4 regions of the Fundidesulfovibrio terrae genome follow, and region 1 is predicted to be linked to each of the others. Evidence: predicted binding sites of a transcription regulator. Region 1 holds the regulator's gene; each other region holds the start of a gene.

Region 1 (5,311 bases):
CTCGAAGACGTTGAGGGCCGTGGACTTGCCGGACCCGGAGAGGCCCGAAATCACCACCACGGGCAGCTTGACCGAAGAGGCCATGTCGCGCGCTCCTTGAAAAAGACATCCCCGCCGCGCCTTCTTAAGCGCGACGGGGATGGACGCTAGCACATCATCGACCGGGAATCATCACGAAACGGATGCCGCCTCAGGAATGGCTGGACAGCACGCGCCAGAGGCTTTCCCGGTCCGGGGCGTCCAGGAAGGATTCCCGGAACCCCTCATCGGAGAGGAGCCTGGATATCTGGGCCAGGATACGCAAATGCATGCCCGCCACATGTTCCGGGGCCAGGACCAGGAAGAATATCCGGCAAGGCTTGTGGTCCAGGGCCTCGAAATCGACTCCGCCCCGGCTGCGCCCCGCCACGATGACGATCTCCTTGAGGGAGTCCATCTTCCCGTGGGGAATGGCCACGGCGTCGCCGATGCCCGTGGTGCCCAGGTTTTCGCGGTCCATGAGCACCCGCAGGGCCTTCTCGGGACTCACGTCCGGGAAAGCCTGGGCCACGGGGGACACCAGTTCGCGGAGCACTTCGGGCTTGTCCGACGCTTGCAGGTCGTCGAGCACGAAATCCTTGCGCAGAAACTCCCCCAGCCGCATCAGAGGGAAACTCCAGGGTCGATCAGACCGAAGTCGCCATTCTTGCGCTTGTAGATGACGTTGATACGCTCGGCCTCGGAGTTGAAGAACACCAGGAATTCGTACTTCATGGCGGTGATCTGCTCGGCGGCCTCTTCAACGCTCATGGGCTTGGGGCTGTACTTGTCGGATTCCTCGATGGAGTGGACCTTGCCCTCATCGGTGAAGCTGACCACGCCCATGGTGACGTCGGAAGACGCGGCCTTGCGGCGGTCCTTCATCTTCTCGCGCATCTTGCGCACCTGGGCCTCGAGCTTGTCCGTGATCATGTCGATGGTGGAGTACATGTCGTCGGAGCGCTCATGGGCGGAGATGTGCATGGCGTCCGCGTCGATCACCACATCGGCGATCTGGCGGGTCTTTTCGACCAGCAGCGTGACCACCACTTCGGCGTTGTCGGCATTGGGCATGTATTTGGCCAGTTTGTCGAAACGCTTGGCGGCGTATTCGCGCAGACCGGGGGACGGCTCAAAATTCTTGAAATAGAAAGCAATGTTCATATCTACCTCCGAGGTGTGGCCGCGAAAAGACGCGCGGCGTGATTACAAGACTTCCTTGCGCTTGGACGAGGAGTCGATGCCCATGGCCATGCGGTACTTGGCCACGGTACGGCGGGCGATGTTGACCTGCAGCTTCTGCTTGAGGGTGTCCGCGATCTGCTCGTCGCTCACGGGCTTCTTGGGATCCTCGCCGGAGATGAGCTGCTTGATGAGCGCCTTCACCGACTCCGAACCCACGGAAGTGCCGTCGTCCAACTCCAGGGCGGAGTTGAAGAAAAACTTGAGTTCGTAGATGCCGTGCGGGGTGGCCACGTATTTGCTCGTGGTGATGCGGCTCACAGTGGATTCGTGCATGCCGATGTCGTCGGCCACGTCCTTGAGGATGAGGGGCTTTAATTTCGTAACCCCGTCCTCGAAGAAGTCCCGCTGAAATTTCACTATCGATTCCAGGACCTTGAACAACGTCCGCTGGCGCTGGTACAGGCTCTTCATGAGCCACTGGGCCGAGCGCATCTTGTCCTGGAGGTAGTCCTTGTCCTTGCTCCCGCTGGAACGGCTCATGTCCTCCATGTAATAGGGGGAAAGCTGGAGCTTGGGCAGGCCGTCCTCGTTGAGCACGATGATGAAGTCCTCGCCGTACTTGTACACGTAGGCGTCGGGACTCACGTAGACCGGATCGGAGGAGCTGAAGTGTGAGCCTGGCAGAGGGTCGAGGGTCTGGATGATGTCCAGGTATTCCTTGATGTCCTCGAGGGTGATGCGGAACTTCTTGGCCAGGGGCTTGTAGCGCTTCTTTTCCAGGTCCTCCAGGTGCTCGCGCACGATCTCCAGGAGCACCGGGTCGGTGTAGCCGTAAACTTCCAACTGGGTGAGCAGGCACTCCTGCGGGGTGCGCGCGGCGATCCCCACCGGGTCGAAGCGCTGCAGGGCGTGCAGGACCACCTCCACCTCTTCGGGGGTGGCGCCGGTGGTGGCGGCGATCTCTTCCACGGTGGACTGTAGGTAGCCCACGGAGTCCAGGTTGCCCACGATGTCGTCGGCGATGACTCGCTGGCGTTCGGTGAAGGGGGAGAGGTTGATCTGCCAGGAGAGATGGCCCTCGAGCGAGGTCTTGGAGGCCAGCCTGGCCTCGAAGGACATGCCCTCCTCCGGGGCCTCGTACTCGCGCACCGTGGCCTGGCGGGAGGTGGAAGCGAAGTCGCCGATGTAGTCGTCCCATTCGGCGGTCTTCATGAGCTCGCGCTGCATGGCCCCCTCTTCCTGGGTGGCGTCAGGCGCGTGGGAATCCTCGGCGATGGTGGGCTCGGGGCGCTCGTCGTCGACCTGGACCTCTTCCAGCAGGGGATTCTCGAGCATCTCCTGCTGCACGGTCTCAACCAGCTCCAGCCGGGAGAGCTGCAACAGCTTGATGGCCTGCTGCAGCTGGGGTGTCATCACCAGCTGCTGCGAAAGCTTGAGTTGCTGTCTGAGCTCAAGGGCCATGCGTGCGTCTGTCCTCGTGAAAGTTCTGCGGCAAGCAAGAAAAATGCCGGACCACCGTTCAACCGTGGCGGTTATGCACTAAAAAGGCGGGGGTGGCAAGACTTGACGGGAATTCACAACAGTGGGCGGGAGGCTGTAGCGCGGTGGAGCGTAGCGGATCAGGGGAAAAGCCTCCTTAGGCCTTAGGGGCTCGCCCCTTTGGAATCCAGTATAGTTTCGCTGGCTTGGGCGGCGATATGGCGGGCGAGAGGCTAGACGAGCCAGCGCCGCCACAGGGCGCCCAGCTTGCCCTTGGCCATGAGCAGGAAGCGCACGGCGTCGCGCACGGCCCCGCTGCCCCCAGGACGTTTGGACACCCAGGCCGCCAGGCGCAGGATTTCCGGCTGGGCGTCCACCGGGGCCATGGCAAGGCCCACGCGGCTCATCACCTGGGCGTCCAGCCAGTCGTCGCCCATGTAGGCCACTTCGTTCAAATCAAGATGTTTCGCGGAAAGGAGTTCTTCGAGAACGGGGAGCTTGCGCAGGTGGCCGCCGTGGAATTCGCGGATGCCCAGCTCCCGCAGGCGATGCTGGGCCTGGATGTTGCCCAGGCCACTGATCACGGCCACGTCGATCCCGGCGTGCTGGCAGAGCTTGAGCCCCATGCCGTCCTGGATGCCGAAGCGCTTCAGGCCCGGCCCGGCGCCGTCGTGGAAGACGGCGTTGTCCGTGAGCACGCCGTCCACGTCCAGCACAAGCAGGCGCACTCCCCTGGCCGACGCCAGGGCCCGGCGGTTCACGCCGGGCCTGACGGGTCTTCTCATTTGGCCTCGCGGGCGATCTTGGACGCCCGGATGAACTCCCTGAACAGCGGATGCGGGCGCATGGGGATGGAGTTGAACTCCGGATGGAACTGGCAGCCCAAAAACCACGGATGCTCGGGCAGCTCCACCACTTCCACCAGGGATTCGTCGGGCGACAGTCCCGAGAACACCATGCCCTTCTCTTCCATGCGGGTGTAGTAGGCCTTGTTGAACTCGTAGCGGTGGCGGTGGCGCTCCTCGATCTGGGGCTTGGCGTAGGCTTCCATGGCCTTGGTGTCGGGCTTGACCACGCAGGGGTAGGCGCCCAGGCGCATCGTTCCGCCCATTTCGGAGTCGGCGTCGCGCTTCTCGATCTTCTTGGTGCGGAAGTCGTACCACTCGCGCATGAGGTAGATGATCGGATCGGGGCTCAGGCGGTTGAACTCCTCGGAGTTGGCCTCGGGAAGATTCAGTACGTTGCGGGCGAACTCGATACAGGCCAGCTGCATGCCCAGGCAGATGCCGAAGAACGGCACCTTGTTCTCGCGGGCGTAGCGGATGGCCGCGATCTTGCCCTCCACGCCGCGCGAGCCGAAGCCGCCGGGCACCAGGATGCCGTCCAGACCCGCCATGCGCTCGGCCACGTTGGCCGGCGTGACCTCCTCGGAGTTCACGTAGATCAGGTTGACGCTCACGTCGTTGGCCACGCCACCGTGCACGAGGGCCTCGTGCAGGCTCTTGTAGGCCTCCTTGAGGTCCACGTACTTGCCCACGATGCCGATGGTCACTTCGCCCTTGGGGTTGGCCAGCTTGTGGGTCAGGTTCTGCCAGGCTTCGAGTTCCGCGTTCTTGGCGGGCAGGCGCAGCAGGATGGCGATCTTCTGGTCCACGCCCTCGGCGTACAGCTTGAGGGGCACCTCGTAGATGTTCTTCACGTCCACGGAGGTGAACACGGCGTCCGGGTCCACGTTGCAGAACAAGGCGATCTTGGTCTTGAGGGACTGGTCCAGGTCGATCTCGGAGCGGCAGATGATGATGTCGGGCTGGATGCCGATGGACCTGAGCTCCTTAACGCTGTGCTGGGTGGGCTTGGTCTTGAGCTCACCCGCCACGCGGATGTATGGGATCAGCGTCAGGTGGATGTAGAGGACGTTCTCCTTGCCCAGATCGCCGCGAAGCTGGCGGATGGCCTCCAGGAAGGGCTGGCCCTCGATGTCGCCCACGGTGCCGCCGATCTCGATCAGGGCCACGTCCTCGTCCTTGGCCACGCCCAGGATGGAGCGCTTGATCTCGTCGGTGATGTGCGGGATCACCTGGACGGTGCCGCCCAGGTAGTCGCCCCGGCGTTCCTTCTGGATGACGTTGTTGTAGATGCGCCCTGAGGTGACGTTGTTGTTCTGGGACATGGGCACGCCCAGGTAGCGCTCGTAGTGGCCCAGGTCCAGGTCGGTCTCGGCGCCGTCGTTGGTGACGTACACCTCGCCGTGCTGGAAGGGGTTCATGGTGCCGGGGTCCACGTTGATGTAGGGGTCGAGCTTCATGATGGTGCAACGAAGCCCGCGCGCCTGCAGCAGCGCGCCGATGGAGGCGGCGGCCAGTCCCTTGCCGAGGGAGGACAACACGCCTCCGGTAACGAATATGAATTTGGTTTTCATGAGAAAGCCCTGCCTCCTGGGGGCTGCCGTGATGTGTAAAACCCCCGCCCGGTTGACGCCTTGCGCGGGGGCACGTAATGTCTCCGGATACGTCTAAGCGACTGGACCGATTTTTTCAAGAAACCCCTGGAGCGTTGTTCATGGCCCGAGTCAAGACACTCGTGATCACCGGCTACGGCACCAATTGCGAGGCGGAATCCGCCCATGGAG
Region 2 (5,311 bases), on a different contig from region 1:
GGTCATGCCCAGTTCACGGAACAGCTCCTGGTAGTGGTGGGCGCGCGATCCGCCCACGAAGAGCATGGCCGTCTTGCCGGTGGTGCGGGGCTTGATCTCGGCCAGGGCCGATTCCACCGCGGGCATTTCCTCGGCGATGACCTCTTCCACGCGGGCGATCAGCGCGGCGTCGCCGAAGTAGTTTGCGATGCGCCGGAGCGACTTGGCGGTGGCGTGGGCCCCGATGAAGTTCACCTTGACCCAGGGGATGCCGTACTTGGTCTCCATCATGTCCGCCACGTAGGTGATGGAGCGGTGGCACATGACGGCGTTCAGGCTGGCCATCTGGGCGGAGGCGAAGTCGTTGTAGGTGGAGTTGCCGGAGAAGGTGGCGTTCAAGGTGATGCCGCACTTCTCGAGGATGCGCTCGATCTCGAAAGCGTCGCCGCCGATGTTGTACTCGCCGAGCATGTTGATCATGTACTTGCCCGAGCGCACCGGGGTGTCCGAGGTGCCCACGACCTCGGTGAAGATCTTGTTGTTGGCGATGTGGTGGCCCGCGGACTGGGACACGCCCTTGTAGCCTTCGCAGGAGAAGCCGAAGATGTTGATGCCGAGCTTGGCCTTCATCTCCCGGGCCACGGCGTGCACGTCGTCGCCGATCAGGCCCACGGGGCAGGTGGAGAAGATGGCGATGGCCTTGGGCTTGAAGATGTCGTAGGCCTCCTGGATGGCCTTCTTCAGCTTCTTCTCGCCGCCGAAGATGATGTCTTCGTCCTGCATGTCGGTGGAGAACGAATAGGGGATGAAGTTCTCCACGTCGCCGGAGGCGTCGGTCTGGTTGCGCCTAGTCAGCCAGGAGTAGAACCCGCAGCCGATGGGGCCGTGGGTGATGTTCACGATGTCGCGGGTGGGGCCCAGGATAACGCCCTTGCAGCCCGCGTAGGTGCAGCCGCGCATGGTGATGATGCCGGGAACGGTGCGGACGTTGGCCAGGATCTCGCGGTCCTCTCCGCCGTCGGTTTCCTTGATGTATATCTGCTGGGAGCGCTTGCGGCCGACCTTGGGGGGGTACTTGGCCAGAAGCTCCTTCTTGGCCTCTTCCGGATCGATGCCGGGCGTGACCAGGGGTTCTTTGATCGGGGCGTCCATGGTGTTACCTCTTTAACTGTCGCTGGCTCGGGGCCGGTTACTCGATGGCGCAGGAGCCGGTTTCGCCGGTGCGCACCCTGATGGAATCCGCCACGGGCAGCACGAAGATCTTGCCGTCGCCGGCGTTGCCGGTCTTGTTGGCGGCGGTGATGGCCTCCACCACTGCGGAGACCTTGTCGTCGGGCACCACCACCGTGACCATGCGCTTGGCGAAAAGCTTGCCCTTATTGCCCAGGACCTCGGCGGCCTCCTGGTAGCCCTGGGCCGCCCCGGCGGCCACCGCCATGTTCACCAGGCCCTTGCCCCGGCCCCAGGCCTCGTGGGCGAAGAAGGCGGCGATACCGGCGTCGGTTAAGGCCTTCTTGGTCTGGTTCATCTTGTTCATGCGAACGACTGCGATGACTTCCTTCATGGCCTGGCCTCCCCGATGGACGACAGGTCGGTTTCCTTCACGCCGGAGCTGATGGTGTACATCTCGTCCACGGGGGAAACGAAGATCTTGCCGTCGCCGAAGTTGCCCTTGCCGCCGGTGCGGGCGGCGTCCACGATGGTCTTGACCACGAATTCCTTGTCCTTCTCAGACACCACGGTCATGATCTGGATCTTGGGAATCTCGTCGTAGGTCACTTCGCCGATCTTGATGCCGCGCTGCTTGCCGCGGCCGGCGACGGCCAGTTTGGTCGCGGCCGGGAAACCGGCCTCCATGAGGGCTGCCATGACGTCATCGGCCTTCTCGGGGCGGACGACGGAGCGGATCATGATGAGGGACATGCTGGTATCTCCATCCTAAGTCTTGAGGTTGACCGGGCCGCCTAGTTGGCGATGCCGTACTTCACGAGCAGGGCTTCCAACTCGTCGATGGGCAGCGGAGTCGGGATGACGAAGTTCTGGTTGTCCTGGATCTTGGAGGCCAGGGACAGGTACTCGTTGGCCTGGGGGTGCTCGGGGGAGAAGTCGATGACCGTCTTGCGGTTGAGCTCGGCGCGCTGCACCTGGTTCTCGCGGGGGACGAAGTGGATCATCTTGGTGCCAAGGCGCTCGGCCAGGGCGTTGATCAGGTCCTCTTCGTGGTCGACCTTGCGGGAGTTGCAGATGAGCCCGCCCAGGCGCACGCCGCCGGCTTCCGCGAACTTCACGATGCCCTTGCAGATGTTGTTGGCCGCGTACATGGCCATCATCTCGCCCGAGACGACGATGTAGATTTCCTGGGCCTTGCCTTCACGGATGGGCATGGCGAAGCCGCCGCAGACAACGTCGCCCAGCACGTCGTAGAAGACGTAGTCCAGGCTCTTGTCTTCCTTGTAGGCACCCAGCTGTTCCAGAAGGTTGATGGAGGTGATGATGCCGCGGCCGGCGCAGCCCACGCCAGGCTCGGGACCGCCGGACTCGGTGCACATGGTGCCCTTGAAGCCGGGCTTCAGGATGTCCTCGAGTTCGACGTCCTCGCCTTCCTCGCGCAGGGTGTCCAGAACGGTCTTCTGCTGCAGGCCGCCCAGGAGCAGGCGGGTGGAGTCGGCCTTGGGGTCGCAGCCCACGACCATGACCTTCTTGCCCAGGGTAGCCAAACCGGCCACGGTGTTCTGAGTGGTGGTGGACTTGCCGATGCCGCCTTTGCCGTAGATAGCGATCTTTCTCATGATAAACCTCCGAAAAGGGATTTGGATTCGCCGGGTACGCTGGGCATAGGGCAAGGGCCGTGCCAAATCAGACGGTTTTTTGCAAAATTGCAAAAAATCGCCATCTGGCGCGGATCAGCGGGAGGCGGACTCGCCAGGAAGGCCCGGCGGGGACGGTGGCCTTACACAAAAGTCGCTACAAAAATGTCGACCTTTTTGTAAGTTTTCCGGCACCGTACGTGTAACATCCGTGTGTCGACAACCACAGGGAAAGATTATACTTCGCCAAACACGCGTTCCGAATGCAAGGAGCCAGTCGCCATGATGATCCTGTACTTCCTCCTCTACGCCCTGGCCGGAGCCGTGGCCGGGATCCTGGCCGGACTGCTCGGCGTGGGCGGCGGCATCGTCATCGTGCCGGTCCTGTCGGTGCTGTTCGCCTGGCAGGGCATGACCCCGGAATACATGATGCAGTTGGCCCTGGGCACCAGCCTGGCCTCCATCATGTTCACTTCGGTCTCCAGCATGCGCGCCCATCACAAGCACGGCGCGGTGCGCTGGTACGTGGTCCGCGCCATCGCTCCCGGCATCATCGTGGGCACCCTGGCCGGAAGCTGGATCGCCTCCATGCTCTCCAGCGGTTTTCTCAAGGTCTTCTTTTTGTGCTTCCTCTACTACGTCTCCTTCCAGATGTTTCTGAACATCAAGCCCAAGCCCAGTCGCGAGCTGCCAGGAGCGGGCGGCATGTTCGGGGCCGGATCCTTCATCGGCGCGGTCTCCGCCCTGGTGGGCATCGGCGGCGGCACCATGTCCGTGCCGTTCATGACCTGGTGCAACATCCCCATGCACCAGGCCGTGGGCACCTCGGCGGCCATCGGCTTCCCCATCGCCCTGGCCGGGACCGTGGGCTACATTCTCGGCGGCATGGGCAAGGCCGGGCTGCCCGGAGCCACCCTGGGCTTCATCTACATCCCGGCCCTGGTGGGCCTGGTGGTCTGCAGCATGCTCACCGCGCCGACGGGCGCCCGCATCGCCCACAAGCTGCCCGTGGCCAAGCTCAAGAAGGTCTTCGCGGCGTTTCTTTTTTTCATGGCCACGAGAATGCTTTTCCAGGTGCTCTAAGTTTGCTAGCAGGGGGATGAGAGGTCGAAGCCGTACATGAACCCTCCTCCCCCGTTCCCACTCCCTCCCGGTGATCCCGCGCGTCTGCTCGAAGCGCTCGTGCGGGCCAGCGGCGAAGGCATGATCGTCACCGCCCCCGACGGAAGCATCCTCTGGGTCAACGACGCCTTTACCGACATCACCGGATACGACGCTGACGAAGCGCACGGGCAGAACCCCCGCATGCTCAAGTCCGACCACCACGACGCGGCCTTCTACGAGGCGCTGTGGTCCCGTCTCATCGAGGAAGGCGTCTGGGAGGGCGAAATCTGGAACCGCCGCAAATCCGGCGAGGCCTACCCAGAACGGCTCTCCATCCGGGCCATCCGGGACGCCTCGGGAAGGCTGGCGGGCTACGTAGGGGTCTTCACCGACATCACCGACCAGAAGAGCCACAAGGAAGTCCTGCTCCACGAGGCCTACCACGACCCCCTCACCGGGCTGCCCAACCGCCACCTCTTCCACGACCGCCTGGGCATGGCCCTGCGCAAGTCCCAGCTGGGCGGCAACCCCGTGGGCGTCATCTGCCTGGACCTGGACCGCTTCAAGACCATCAACGACAGCCTGGGCCACGCGACAGGCGACATCATCCTCACCGAGGTGGGCTACCGGCTCTCGAAGCTCTTGCGCCAGGCCGACACCCTCTCGCGCTTCGGCGGCGACGACTTCTACATGCTGCTCACCGAGCTGCGCGACCCCGAGGACGCGGCCCACGTGGCCGGACGCATCCTCACCTGCCTGGCCGACCCCGTGGAGACCCTGGGCGAGGAACTGCACGTCACCGCCAGCATCGGCGTGACCATATCCCCCTCGGACGGCACGGACCCGGCCCAGCTCGTGCGCAACGCCGAGATGGCCATGTACCGCGCCAAGGAGGCCGGGCGAAACAACTTCAATTTCTTCACCGAGGACCTGGGGAACCGGGTGCTCAAGGGGTTGAAGCTGGAGAACGACCTGCGCAAGGCCCTGGCCCGCGAGGAGTTCGTGCTCTACTACCAGCCCCGCGTGGACGTGCTCACGGGCACGGTGCGGGGCATGGAGGCTCTGGTGCGCTGGATTCCTGCCGGGGGCGTCCCCGTATCGCCGGGAGAGTTCATCCCCCTGGCCGAGGAGACCGGGCTCATCCTGGCCCTGGGCGACTGGATCCTGGAGGAGGCTTGCCGCCAGACCAAGCTCTGGCTCGACGAGGGCCTGGGCGACCTGAAGGTGGCGGTGAACCTCTCGCCGCGCCAGATCGAGCAGCCCGGGCTGGCCGCCAAGGTGCTGGCGGTGCTCGAGCGCACCGGCCTGCCCGCCTCGAGGCTGGAGGTGGAAGTCACCGAGACCGTGTTCCTCAAGGGCTTCGCCGAGGCCCGCAAGACCCTCTCCAGCCTGGCCGCCGCCGGGATCACCGTGGCCCTGGA
Region 3 (5,311 bases), on a different contig from region 1:
ATGCTCAAAGGAATCGTGGGGGTCGAGATTGTGGTCGATCATATCGAAGGCAAGTGGAAGGTGAGCCAGAACCGCCCGGAGCCGGACCGCCGGGGCGTGGCCGAGGGCCTTCGCCGCGAGAACGCGGACGAGGACATGGCGCGTCTCGTCGAGCAGCGCATCGGATAAGAAAAGATGCCTCCGGGGTGCGGGGGGGGGGGCCGCCCCCCCCCCCCCCCCCCCCCCCCCCCCGGGGTATGCGGGGGGGCGCCCCCGGCCACCCGCGTTTTGTTTTAGCGGTTGCTGTGGCGGGTGGGGTCGCCCCCTGCTCGACAAAAAAATCGTGCCGGGGGGGGGGGGGGGCCCCCCCCCCCCCCCCGGACCCCGGCTTATCGCTTCGCGGGATATGCGAGGGCGCGCCCGGCGAAAGCGTCTTTTGGTTGAACGCATTGACCCGAGGAACGATCAACGCCATGTCCGGACGCCTCCCCCGCACTTTCGCCTCCTTCTTGCTGCTCGCTCTCATGCTGATCGCGGGCGCCGGAGCCTCCCGCGCACAGCAGCCCGCATCTCCCCTCCAGAAAATCGCTGAGCTGGAACGCCAGCACGGCGGCCGCCTGGGCGTGGCCATGCTGGACACGCGCGACGGATCGCTCGTGTCCTACCGGGGCGGCGAGCGTTTCCCCTTTTGCAGCACGTTCAAGATCATTCTTGTCGCGAAGATTCTCCACCAGAGCGTCGAGGACCCCAAGCTCCTCGACAAGCGTTTTCGGATAACGGGCCTGGACATCGAGAAATACGCCCCCATCGTGTCCAAGCAGATCGGCGAGGAGATGACCGTCTCGGACCTGTGCGGCGCAGCCATCATGTACAGCGACAACGCCGCGACCAATATCCTGATGCGCCATTTCGGCGGCCCGGAAGCCGTCACGGCGTTCGCCAGGGGCCTGGGGGACGACGCTTTCCGCCTGGACAGGCGGGAGCCCGAACTCAACACCGCCATCACCGGCGATCCGAGGGACACCAGCACGCCCGACAGCATGGCCAACGCCATCCGCAGCTTGTTTTTTGGGAATGTCCTTCCCAAAATACAGCAGGATATTCTTATGCACTGGCTGCTGAACAATACGACGGGCAACCAGCGCATCCGCGCCGGGATTCCCTCCGGCTGGGTCGTGGGCGACAAGACGGGCACGGGGGATTACGGCACGACGAACGACGTCGCCGTGTTCTGGCCCGACGGCGGAGGCGCGGTCATCCTGGCCGTGTATTACACCCAGGACGGCAAGGACGCGAAAGCGAAGAACGAGATCATCGCTTCCGCCGCAAGGATTTTGACGCATCGGGATTGATCTTCCGCTCCCCCCGGCAGCGCGTTTTTCTCAAGCGCTTTGTGCCAGGCCCCGACGCCCTGGAATTCTCCACAAATAAAGGCAGGAAGCGCGGCCTTGCGCGCTTCCTGCCTTCTTTCGCATCTTGTCCGGCTTCACATCACCCGACGCGAAGCAACTGGGGATTCCAAAGGGACTGGTCCCTTTGGCCGCCGGAGGCATCTTCCTCTTCAGCCTCCCCTGCCGCCTGAAGCGCCTCCCTCTTCTCTTACTCTTCTACTGTCCCAGATACCCCGCGATCATGGCATCGTAGGCTGAGGTGGCCTTGAAGGTCTCCACGGCCATTTTGTGCCGCAGGGGCAGGGTCGCCTTCATGCCGTTGGCCTTCAGTTCGGCCACGATGGCCTCGTAATGGACCGGGGACGGCACGACCAGGATGCTGTGGAAGTTCTTGGCGGAGGCCCGGAGCATGGTGGGGCCGCCGATGTCAATCTGTTCTACGGCGTCCTTGAGGGAGGCTTTGGCCTGTGCGGCCTTGGCGAAGTCGTAGAGGTTGACGCAGATGAGGTCGAAGGGCTTGAGTTTGAAGGACTCAAGGGTGGAGAGGTGTTCGGGATTGTCCTTGTCGGCCAGGATGCCCGCGTGGATGTTGGGGTGCAGGGTTTTTACCCGGCCGCCCAGCATTTCGGGGAATCCCGTGACCTGGTCCACGGCCGTGACGGGAAGCCCCGCGTCGGTCATGGCCTTCTTGGTGCCGCCGGTGGAGACAAGCTCCACGCCGTTTTCGTGCAGGAATGCGGCGAACCCGGCCAGTCCGGACTTGTCCGTGACCGAGAGAATGGCCCTGCGAATGGGCAATAGATCCATGGCTGCCTCGCTTGTTTTGGCTTGGCAGTGCCAAAATAGCCCGCGCTTGGCAACCCGGTTCCGTCATCTCCCGCCCGTCTTGATTTGATTCCCGGTCCGGCCGCCGGGAGCGGTACCGGACCGGGAACCAATGGGGGAGGGGAGATTCGTCGAAAAATTGTTCCGGAGCGCGCTTTAAGCCGCTTTGGCTTCCAGGTGGTCCTTGAGTTCCACGGCGCAGGCATGGGCCGGGTCGTGCTCGAGGATACGGTCCAACTGGGCCTTGGCGTCGCCTTCGCGTCCGGCGGCCACCAGGCATCCCGCCAGGGAGTACCTCATGTCGTGCTTCAGGGGCTCGATGGACAGGTAGTTCTCCAGATGGGGAACCACTTCGCCCAGGCGTCCCGTGGCCTGGCCGATCCTGATGATGCTGTAGAGCGCCACCATGTTCTCGGGGTTGTGGTCCAGAGCCTGCGAGAAGTGGCTGAAGGCCGCGTCGTGCTCGCCGCGTTCCATCTCGATCAGGGCCATGCCCGACAGCGACTTGTCGCTGGCCTCGACGTTGGCCGCCTTGCGGTAGAAGCTGAAGGCGTCGTCCAGGTTGCCCCGGTGCACGCAGATGGTGGCCAGCCCCAGGTAGGGCTCGGGATGGACTCCATTGGAGCTCATGGCCTTACGGTAATACTCTTCGGCTTTGTCCAGGTCGCCCATGAACAAGTAGCACTCGCCCAGTTCCTTGTTGATTTCGTAGTCCAGATGACCGCTCATGACTGTCCCCTCCGGTGATGGACGCCTCGCCAAAACCTTCTCCCGGGCGTGGCGTCCTGTCGATTCTCCCAAGCCGGGATGGCCGTCCTGGCCTCCCGCCTCCCCTTCCGCAACCGGTGTCCGACGAATGTCCCTCCCGGGGACCGGCACACCGGCGAGATCACCCAAGCAATCTGCGTGCCAACCGCCGGGACAGGCAAATTCCTCCGACGGGCAGGCAACCATAATAAGAGGAGCACGCCGCATGCCAGGTTACGCCATTTTGGATGTTTTTCTTACATTCCGGATGGTTAATCATTTGGAACGGGAGTTGCTATGAGATGGGCCGGGGCGGCCTCCCGCCGAGCGAAGAGAGCCCGGCAAAATCAGCCGCCGCCCAAGGAGCCACGCCATGACGGACATCTACGGAGCCAACGCGAACTTGATCGCCAAGGTCATGGATCTGCGCCTGGAGCGTCAAAACCTCGTCATGTCCAATTTGGCCAACATCAACATACCCGGGTACAAGGCCCGCTCCCTGGATTTCGAATCCGACCTCCAGAACGCCATCGGCACCGCCGACCTGCGCAGCGGCATGACCCGGACCAACGGAAAGCACGTTCCCGGCACCTACGACGCCTCGGACTACCAGGGCGACGTGGTCAAGGAATTCAAGCCCCGCACCATCTACGGGGCCGACGCCGTGGACATGGACAAGGAAATGTCCACCATGGCCAAGAACTCCCTGATGTACAACGCGCTGACCACGGTGATGAAGTCCAACTTCGACGGCATCTCCAAGATCATCGCGGAAGGAGGCAAGTAATCATGGACTTCATGACAGCCCTCGACATCGGTGGCTCGGCCCTCTCGGCCCAGCGCACCTACATGAACGTCATTTCCATGAACCTGGCCAACGCCAAGACCACGCGCACCGCCAACGGGCAGGGGCCCTACCAGCGCAAGTCCGTGGCCCTGGAGTCCACCCCTGCGACTCCCTTCGGCAAGGCCATGGACTCCGCCCTCTCCCAGGAACTCCAGGGAGTGCGCGTCACGGGCATCGTCAACGACAACCGCCCCACCAAGCAGGTCTACGAGCCCGGCCATCCCGACGCCGACGCCAACGGCTTCGTTCAATATCCCGACATCAATGTGGTCGAGGAAATGACCAACATGATCCAGGCCTCGCGCGGCTACGAAGCCAACACCACCACCATCAGCACCATCAAGGCCATGTACAACAAGGCCCTTGAGATCGGACGCTAGGAGACTCGCCATGGCCATCAGTCCAATCGGCATCAACGCCTACCGCGCCGCCATGGGCCAGAACACTCTGGGCACCACGGGCGCCCAGGGCGTGCAGCAGAAAGTGGCCGAGGCCTTCGGCACCTCGGGCAGCCACAAGACCAACTTCGTGGATTCGCTCAAGAGCTCCCTGGCCGACGTCAACGCCGAACAGATCAAGAAGGACCAGATGGTGTCCTCCTTCACCACCGGCGAGAACCAGAACGTCCACGAACTCATGATCCAGCTGCAGAAGGCCGGCCTGGCCATGTCCATGACCTCCACCGTGCGCAACAAGGTCATGGATATGTACAAGGAACTGGTCAAGATGCCTTTCTAGGCGCTAAACGATAGGAGCCTTCCATGCCCGCTCTGCTCAAATCGCTCTGGGATCAGGCCACCCGTTTCTGGTCCGCCCGCACCATGGCCCAGCGTATCCTGTTCGCCGGAGTCGCCGTCTCGGTGGTCGCCGCCTTCGTGCTGATGGTCCTGTGGTTCAACCAGCCCGACTACAAGGTGCTCTTCACCAAGCTGGCCCAGGACGACGCCAACCGCGTCATGGAAATGCTCAAGGCGAACAAGACGCCCTTCAAGCTCGAGGACGGCGGCCAGACCATCCTGGTCCCGGCCGACCAGGTGAGCGAGACCCGCATCAAGGTGGCTGGCGAAGGCAAGCTGCGCGGCGCGGGCCTGGGCTATGAGATTTTCGACGAGACCAAGGTGGGCCAGACCGACTTCGTGCAGCGCATCAACTACCAGCGAGCCCTGCAGGGCGAGCTGGCGCGCACCATTTCGGAATTCCCCGCCGTGGACAAGGCCCGGGTGCACCTGGTGCTGCCCGCCAAGAGCCTCTTCATCGAGGAGCAGCGCAAGTCCAGCGCCTCGGTGGTGCTGACGCTTAAGCCCGGGGCCAAGCTCGAGCAGAAGCAGATTCAGGGCATCGTCAACTTCGTGGCCATGAGCGTGGAAGGCCTGGACCCCAGCCGCGTCACCATCACCGACACCGCGGGCAAGATCGTCTACCAGGCCAAGGACGGCGGGAGCATCGACGGCCTCACCAATACCCAGTTCGACTTCCGCAACAACTACCAGCAGAACATCGAACGCAAGATCGAGGAACTGCT
Region 4 (5,311 bases), on a different contig from region 1:
GACTCGAGCCCTCCGGATTTGACATCCGCATCGAAAAAAATAATTATATTCATTAAATAAAATATTTTCCCACGAGTCTCGCCAGGGAACGTCCGTTTTGCCGACAGGCCGAGCGGCCCCCGGCCAAACGCGCCACGCCGTTTCGGATCAGGCACCGCGACTGTCCGGACGAACCCAAGGAGATTTCATGACGCGCTCCCTGCAACTGAAGTTCCTCATCCCGGCCCTGGGGGCCGTAGTCCTGGGCATGGCCTGCCTGGTGCTCCTCAACGCGCGCACGGTCCGTTCCTCCATGGAAGCGCAGCTGGCCCAGGACATGAGCCTTCTGGCCCAGTCCCTGACCCGGGACGTCACCGGCAGCATGGAGGACAAGTTCATTCTCCTGGACGGCGTGGCGGCCAAGGAGAACGTGATCATGTCCGCGTCCATCGCCGTCACCTCCACCATGCAGCCCGAGCTGTCCTCGCTGGCCAAGAGCGTCAAGGGCCTGCTCTACTTCAACGTCTTCGACCTGACCGGCGAGGCCCAGGTCTCCTCCGAGATACTCAAGGCCCCCATCAACGTGACGGATCGCGACTACTTCAAGGCCGTGGTGGATGGCGGAGTGGCCCACGCAGTGTCCAAGCCCCTCATCAGCCGCACCGTGGGCAAGGCCGTGGCCGTGCTGGCCGTGCCCATCCGGGACAAGTCCAAGAAGCTCGTGGGCGTGCTCAACGCCGGCCTGGACCTGGACTACCTGGTCAGCGAGGTCTCCAAGACCAAGATCGGCGACACCGGCTACGTGTTCATCCTGGACCGCGACGGCATGTACGTGGCCCATCCCGATCCGGCCAAGCGCATGAAGAACGTGGAAAACCCTCCCGAGTGGCTGCGCCGGGCCATGCAGGCCAAGTCCCTGGAGCAGATCGCCTTCGAGGAGGACGGCAAGCCCGGCATGGCCACGGTGATGCCCGATCCGCTCACGGGCTGGCGCTTCGTGGTCATGGCCCCTGCCCAGGAGCTGGCCGCTCAGGTGAGCCGGGTCAACGGGCAGAACATGGCCATTGCCGCCGGAGTGGCCCTGGCGCTGGTGGGGGTGATCGTGGTGGTGCTGCGCGTGCTGGTGCTGCGCCCCCTGTTCGCCTGCGGCGGCTTCGCCCGGGACATCGCCGCCGGAAAGCTGGACAGCGCGCTTGCGGTGCGCGACGCTGACGAGATCGGGCGCATGGCCGACGACATGCGCTCCATGGTGGACGCGCTCAGAGAGAGCCTGGAACAGGCCCGGCAGGAGCACGCCATGGCCGAAAAGGCCGCCGCCGAAGGCAGAACGGCCCTGGCCGAGGCGGAACAGGCCCGGCGACAGGCCGAAAGCGCCAAGTCGGAGGGCATGATGCAGGCCGTGGCCGTGCTGCGCGACGTGGTGGAGGGCCTGCAGGCAGGCTCCAGGGGGTTGATGGACGAGATCGACAGCCTGCGCGAGGGCGTGCAGGGCCAGGAATCCGTCACGTCCGAGACCGCCGCCGCCATGGACGAGATGAACTCCAGCGCCCTGGAGGTGGCCCGCAACGCCAACGAAGCCTCCGAACTGGCCGGCCGGACCCGCGCCGAGGCCCAGCGCGGGCAGTCCGTGGTGGACGACGCCCGCCGCGCCATCACCCAGGTGGACGAACTGGCCAAGGCCCTGGAACAGGGCATGACCCGCCTGGGCGACCAGGCCAAGGCCATCGGCCAGGTGATGGATGTGATCTCCGACATAGCCGACCAGACCAACCTGCTGGCGCTCAATGCGGCCATCGAGGCCGCCCGCGCCGGCGAGGCCGGACGCGGCTTCGCCGTGGTGGCCGACGAGGTGCGCAAGCTGGCCGAGAAGACCATGAACTCCACCAAGGAAGTGGGCCAGGCCATCTCCAGCATCCAGGCGGGCACCGCCCAGAACGTGGACATGGTCAACAAGGCGGCCCAGGCCGTGGAGGTGGCCTCCGGCCTGGCGGCCCAGTCCGGCGAGGCCCTGCTCGGCATCGTGGACCTGGTGGACAAGACGTCGGGACAGGTGAGCGGCATCGCCCAGGCCGCCGGGCAGCAATCCTCGGTCAGCGAGGAGATCGCCCGGTCCGTCTCGGGGATCAGCAGCTTCTCCCAGGACCTGGGCCGGGGCATGGACGACTTCACCCGTACCGTCTCCGGCATGGCCGGGCATGTGGACGAACTCTCCCGGGTTATCTCCGGGCTCGAACGCCAGGCCGGTTCCGGCGGACCGGCTCAGCTGAAAGCCTGATCCTTTACCAGCTGTAAAAGAAATGGACACCTGATGCGGCGCGCCTTCCGGCGCGCCGCTTTTTTTGTCCGCCATTCCGGGCTGTTGCCTGAACGCCGCTCCGGCACGCACTTTGCCTTTCCCTGTACATGGCACCCGCGTCAGCAATCTTCACGGTGATTCTGGCCGATCGCAACCGGCACATCCGGGAGCTCCTGGCCAGGGAGTTCGCCCGCGCCGGATTCACCGTGAAGGACTGCGGGACGGGGCGGGAAGCGGCCTGCCTGGCCGCGTCCGGAGCGGACGTGCTGGTGGCCGACGCGGACCTGCCGGACATGGACGCCCTGAGCGTGCTGCGCCTGGTCCGGCGGGTGATTCCCGGCCTGCCAGCCCTGGTGCATGCCCACGACGCCCAGGAGGCCGGGGCGAGCCTGGACGAGCCGCTGGTGTTCTTCGTGGCCAGGGCCGACGACCCCACCGTGCTGGTGCGGGCCGTGCGAAGGGTGCTCGAAAGTGAAATACCCGGAGCCGCGACGATCCGCGGCCCGGAAGATCGGCAAGGGTGAGCGCGTGTGGCGCTTCGAGGCGATGTCGCGAGGGGAGAACATGTTTCGGGAAACGGAGGTGTAAGAGGATGCGATTCTTCAGGGATGTCTACCAATTCATGATGGAAGGAGCGCGGGCCCACGCCAAGTGGGACTACGAAGTCTCCATGAACATCATCCAAAACCGCAAGAAGCTCTTGATCCTGGCCGTGCTGGCCCTGCCGATCCTGGGCTTCAGCCTGGTCGAGGCGGCCGACGTGATCGGCGGCAAGACCGCGTACATGCCGTCGTACTACAACACCACCATCTTCCTGGCCTCCATCGGCGTGGGCCTGGCCGCGGGCCTCATCACCGGCTGCATCGGCGCGGGCGGCGGCTTCATCATCACCCCGGCCCTCATGGCCGCCGGCGTCAAGGGCATCCTGGCCGTGGGTACGGACCTGTTCCACATCTTCGCCAAGGCCATCATGGGCACCGCCGTGCACAAGAAGCTCGGCAACGTCTCCGTGAAGCTGGCCATGGGCTTCCTGCTGGGCTCGGGCTTCGGCGCGGTGACGGGCGGCTACATCAACAAGACCCTCTACGACTCCGACCCCATCCTGTCGGACTTCTTCATCTCCTCGATCTACGCCGTGCTGCTGGGCTTTCTGGGCTTCTACGGCATGTACGACTTCCTGAAGTCGCGCAAGGTCGAGAGCGGCGACGCCCACGGCGGCCCCGCCGGCGCCGACGTGCCGCCCCTGGCCCAGGCCGTGCAGAACCTGAAGGTTCCGCCCATGATCACCTTCGACGAGGACTTCGTCCCCGGCGGACGTCAGCTCTCCCTGTGGGTGCTGGCCGCGGGCGGCTTCATCGTGGGCGCCCTGGCCGCCATCATGGGCGTGGGCGGCGGCTTCGTCACCTTCCCCATGTTCGTGTACGTGTTCGGCGTCTCCTCCATGACCACGGTGGGTACCGACATCCTCCAGATCATCTTCACCTCGGGATTCGCGGCCATCAAGGAATACGCGGTCTACGGCTTCGTGTTCTACACCTTGGCCATGGGCATGCTCATCGGCTCGCTTCTGGGCATCCAGGTGGGCGCGCTGGTCACCAAGGTGGTCAAGGGCGTGCACATCCGCGGCTTCTACGCCCTGTCCATCATCTCCGGCTTCATCAACCGCGTGGCCACCCTGCCCAAGAAGCTCACCGAGCTCGGCTACCTGGGCTGGTCGCCGGAACTCAACAACATGATCGAATACGTGGGCAACGTGGTCTTCTGGGTCAGCGTCGGGCTTTTCGGAGTGTGGGTGTTCGGGAAGTTCTTCGCCAACATCTCCATGCTGCGCGGGGAGGAATAATCCATGCTTATCGTCAACAAAGCTCCTTTCGCCAAAGGTTTGTTCCTGATGATCACGTTCCTGATCGTGTTCGGGGTCATCATGTCGCCGGTCTTCAAGGACCATAACGGAAACGTCCAGACCGGCCTGGAGTTCTCCGACGACTTCTTCAACAAGCTGTCCAAGAACTCCTCGGACTACTTCGACACCGTGAAGGCCGTCGTGGCCAAGCAGAAGGGCGTGCAGATCGCCGTCAATGCCACCATCTCCAAGCCCGACCCCAAGGACGAGCCCGACCACGCCAAGGCCCAGGCCAAGGCCAACCAGGACGCCCAGAACATCGCCAAGGTCCTGCAGACCGCCGGCGCCCAGGTCGAGGTGAAGGACAACGTGCTCATGGTCAAGGCGGACCTGGGCGTCATCACCGAGTTCGCCTGCAACAAGGCCATATCCGTGTTCGCCGTCACCGGCACCGAGGCCGTGGACAAGCCCGAGAACCAGGCCAACCGCAAGCTCTGCAAGGATCTCTGGAAGGGCTTCGGGGCCATGATGAAGGCCCTGCAGAAGGACCGCAAGGTGGCCGAGGCCAAGGCCCTGGACACCGTGATGCGCAAGGGCCTGGAACCGGCGTACAACTTCTACGGCCTGCCCGGCGAGCCCGTCTCCCAGAACGTCCTCATGCTGATCGGGCTGCTCTCCTTCTACGTGGTCTACACCATGTGGTACGGCTTCTCCATCTTCTTCATGTTCGAAGGCGTGGGCATGTCCATGAAGAAGTCCAAGAAGAAGGGCTAAATTTCCTCAACCTCAACCCCCCTACCCACAGAGAGGCCGCCTTCGGGCGGCCTCTCGCATTCCGGGGCTTGTCCTGCCGGGCCCGGGGCCGTACACGGGAGCATGGAGGCGAAAGGCCGCGTGCGCGTCGGAACGTCCGGCTGGCAGTATGACCACTGGCGCGGGCCGTTCTATCCCCCGGAGCTCGCCAAGTCCGGGTGGCTGGCCTTCTACGCCCGCCGCTTCGACACCGTGGAGATCAACTCCACCTTCTACCGCCTTCCCGGGGAAGCCGCGGCAGGCAAGTGGCGCGACGCCGCCCCTCCGGGCTTCCTCTACGCGGTCAAGGCCAGCCGCTTCATCACCCATTTCCGCAGGCTCAAAAACCCCCAGGACGGGCTGGCGTCCTTCTTCGGGCGCATCGCCCGCCTCGGGGACAG

The links. The regulator sigma-54, encoded in region 1, starts transcription at its own class of promoters, with help from an activator protein. The targets are predictions, from matches to a motif close to CTGGCACGGNNNNTGCTT.
Region 2: nifH (nitrogenase iron protein) is a predicted target of sigma-54. The motif match lies at 2,817-2,834, and genes of this name have one in related genera.
Region 3: flgB (flagellar basal body rod protein FlgB) is a predicted target of sigma-54. The motif match lies at 3,223-3,240, and genes of this name have one in related genera.
Region 4: ML540_RS01655 (DNA-binding transcriptional response regulator) is a predicted target of sigma-54. The motif match lies at 2,355-2,372, and genes of this name have one in related genera.

What each region holds. Positions count from the first base shown of each region.
Region 1 covers NZ_JAKZFS010000005.1:19,052-24,362, reverse strand. The annotation lists gene rapZ (RNase adapter RapZ) at 1-84, opposite strand, end outside; gene ML540_RS14845 (PTS sugar transporter subunit IIA) at 191-643, opposite strand; gene hpf (ribosome hibernation-promoting factor, HPF/YfiA family) at 643-1,182, opposite strand; gene rpoN (RNA polymerase factor sigma-54) at 1,225-2,664, opposite strand; gene ML540_RS14830 (KdsC family phosphatase) at 2,916-3,467, opposite strand; gene ML540_RS14825 (CTP synthase) at 3,464-5,101, opposite strand; gene ML540_RS14820 (phosphoribosylformylglycinamidine synthase subunit PurQ) at 5,242-5,311, shown strand, end outside.
Region 2 covers NZ_JAKZFS010000001.1:136,371-141,681, reverse strand. The annotation lists gene nifD (nitrogenase molybdenum-iron protein alpha chain) at 1-1,131, opposite strand, end outside; gene ML540_RS00680 (P-II family nitrogen regulator) at 1,169-1,543, opposite strand; gene ML540_RS00675 (P-II family nitrogen regulator) at 1,540-1,902, opposite strand; gene nifH (nitrogenase iron protein) at 1,944-2,768, opposite strand; gene ML540_RS00665 (sulfite exporter TauE/SafE family protein) at 3,072-3,869, shown strand; gene ML540_RS00660 (putative bifunctional diguanylate cyclase/phosphodiesterase) at 3,906-5,311, shown strand, end outside.
Region 3 covers NZ_JAKZFS010000004.1:197,041-202,351, reverse strand. The annotation lists gene ML540_RS13775 (FMN-binding negative transcriptional regulator) at 1-168, shown strand, start outside; gene bla (class A beta-lactamase) at 453-1,331, shown strand; gene ML540_RS13765 (IMP cyclohydrolase) at 1,587-2,177, opposite strand; gene ML540_RS13760 (tetratricopeptide repeat protein) at 2,352-2,924, opposite strand; gene flgB (flagellar basal body rod protein FlgB) at 3,316-3,729, shown strand; gene flgC (flagellar basal body rod protein FlgC) at 3,732-4,169, shown strand; gene fliE (flagellar hook-basal body complex protein FliE) at 4,180-4,527, shown strand; gene fliF (flagellar basal-body MS-ring/collar protein FliF) at 4,551-5,311, shown strand, end outside.
Region 4 covers NZ_JAKZFS010000001.1:359,702-365,012, reverse strand. The annotation lists gene ML540_RS01660 (methyl-accepting chemotaxis protein) at 188-2,254, shown strand; gene ML540_RS01655 (DNA-binding transcriptional response regulator) at 2,410-2,799, shown strand; gene ML540_RS01650 (sulfite exporter TauE/SafE family protein) at 2,868-4,118, shown strand; gene ML540_RS01645 (hypothetical protein) at 4,122-4,892, shown strand; gene ML540_RS01640 (DUF72 domain-containing protein) at 5,013-5,311, shown strand, end outside.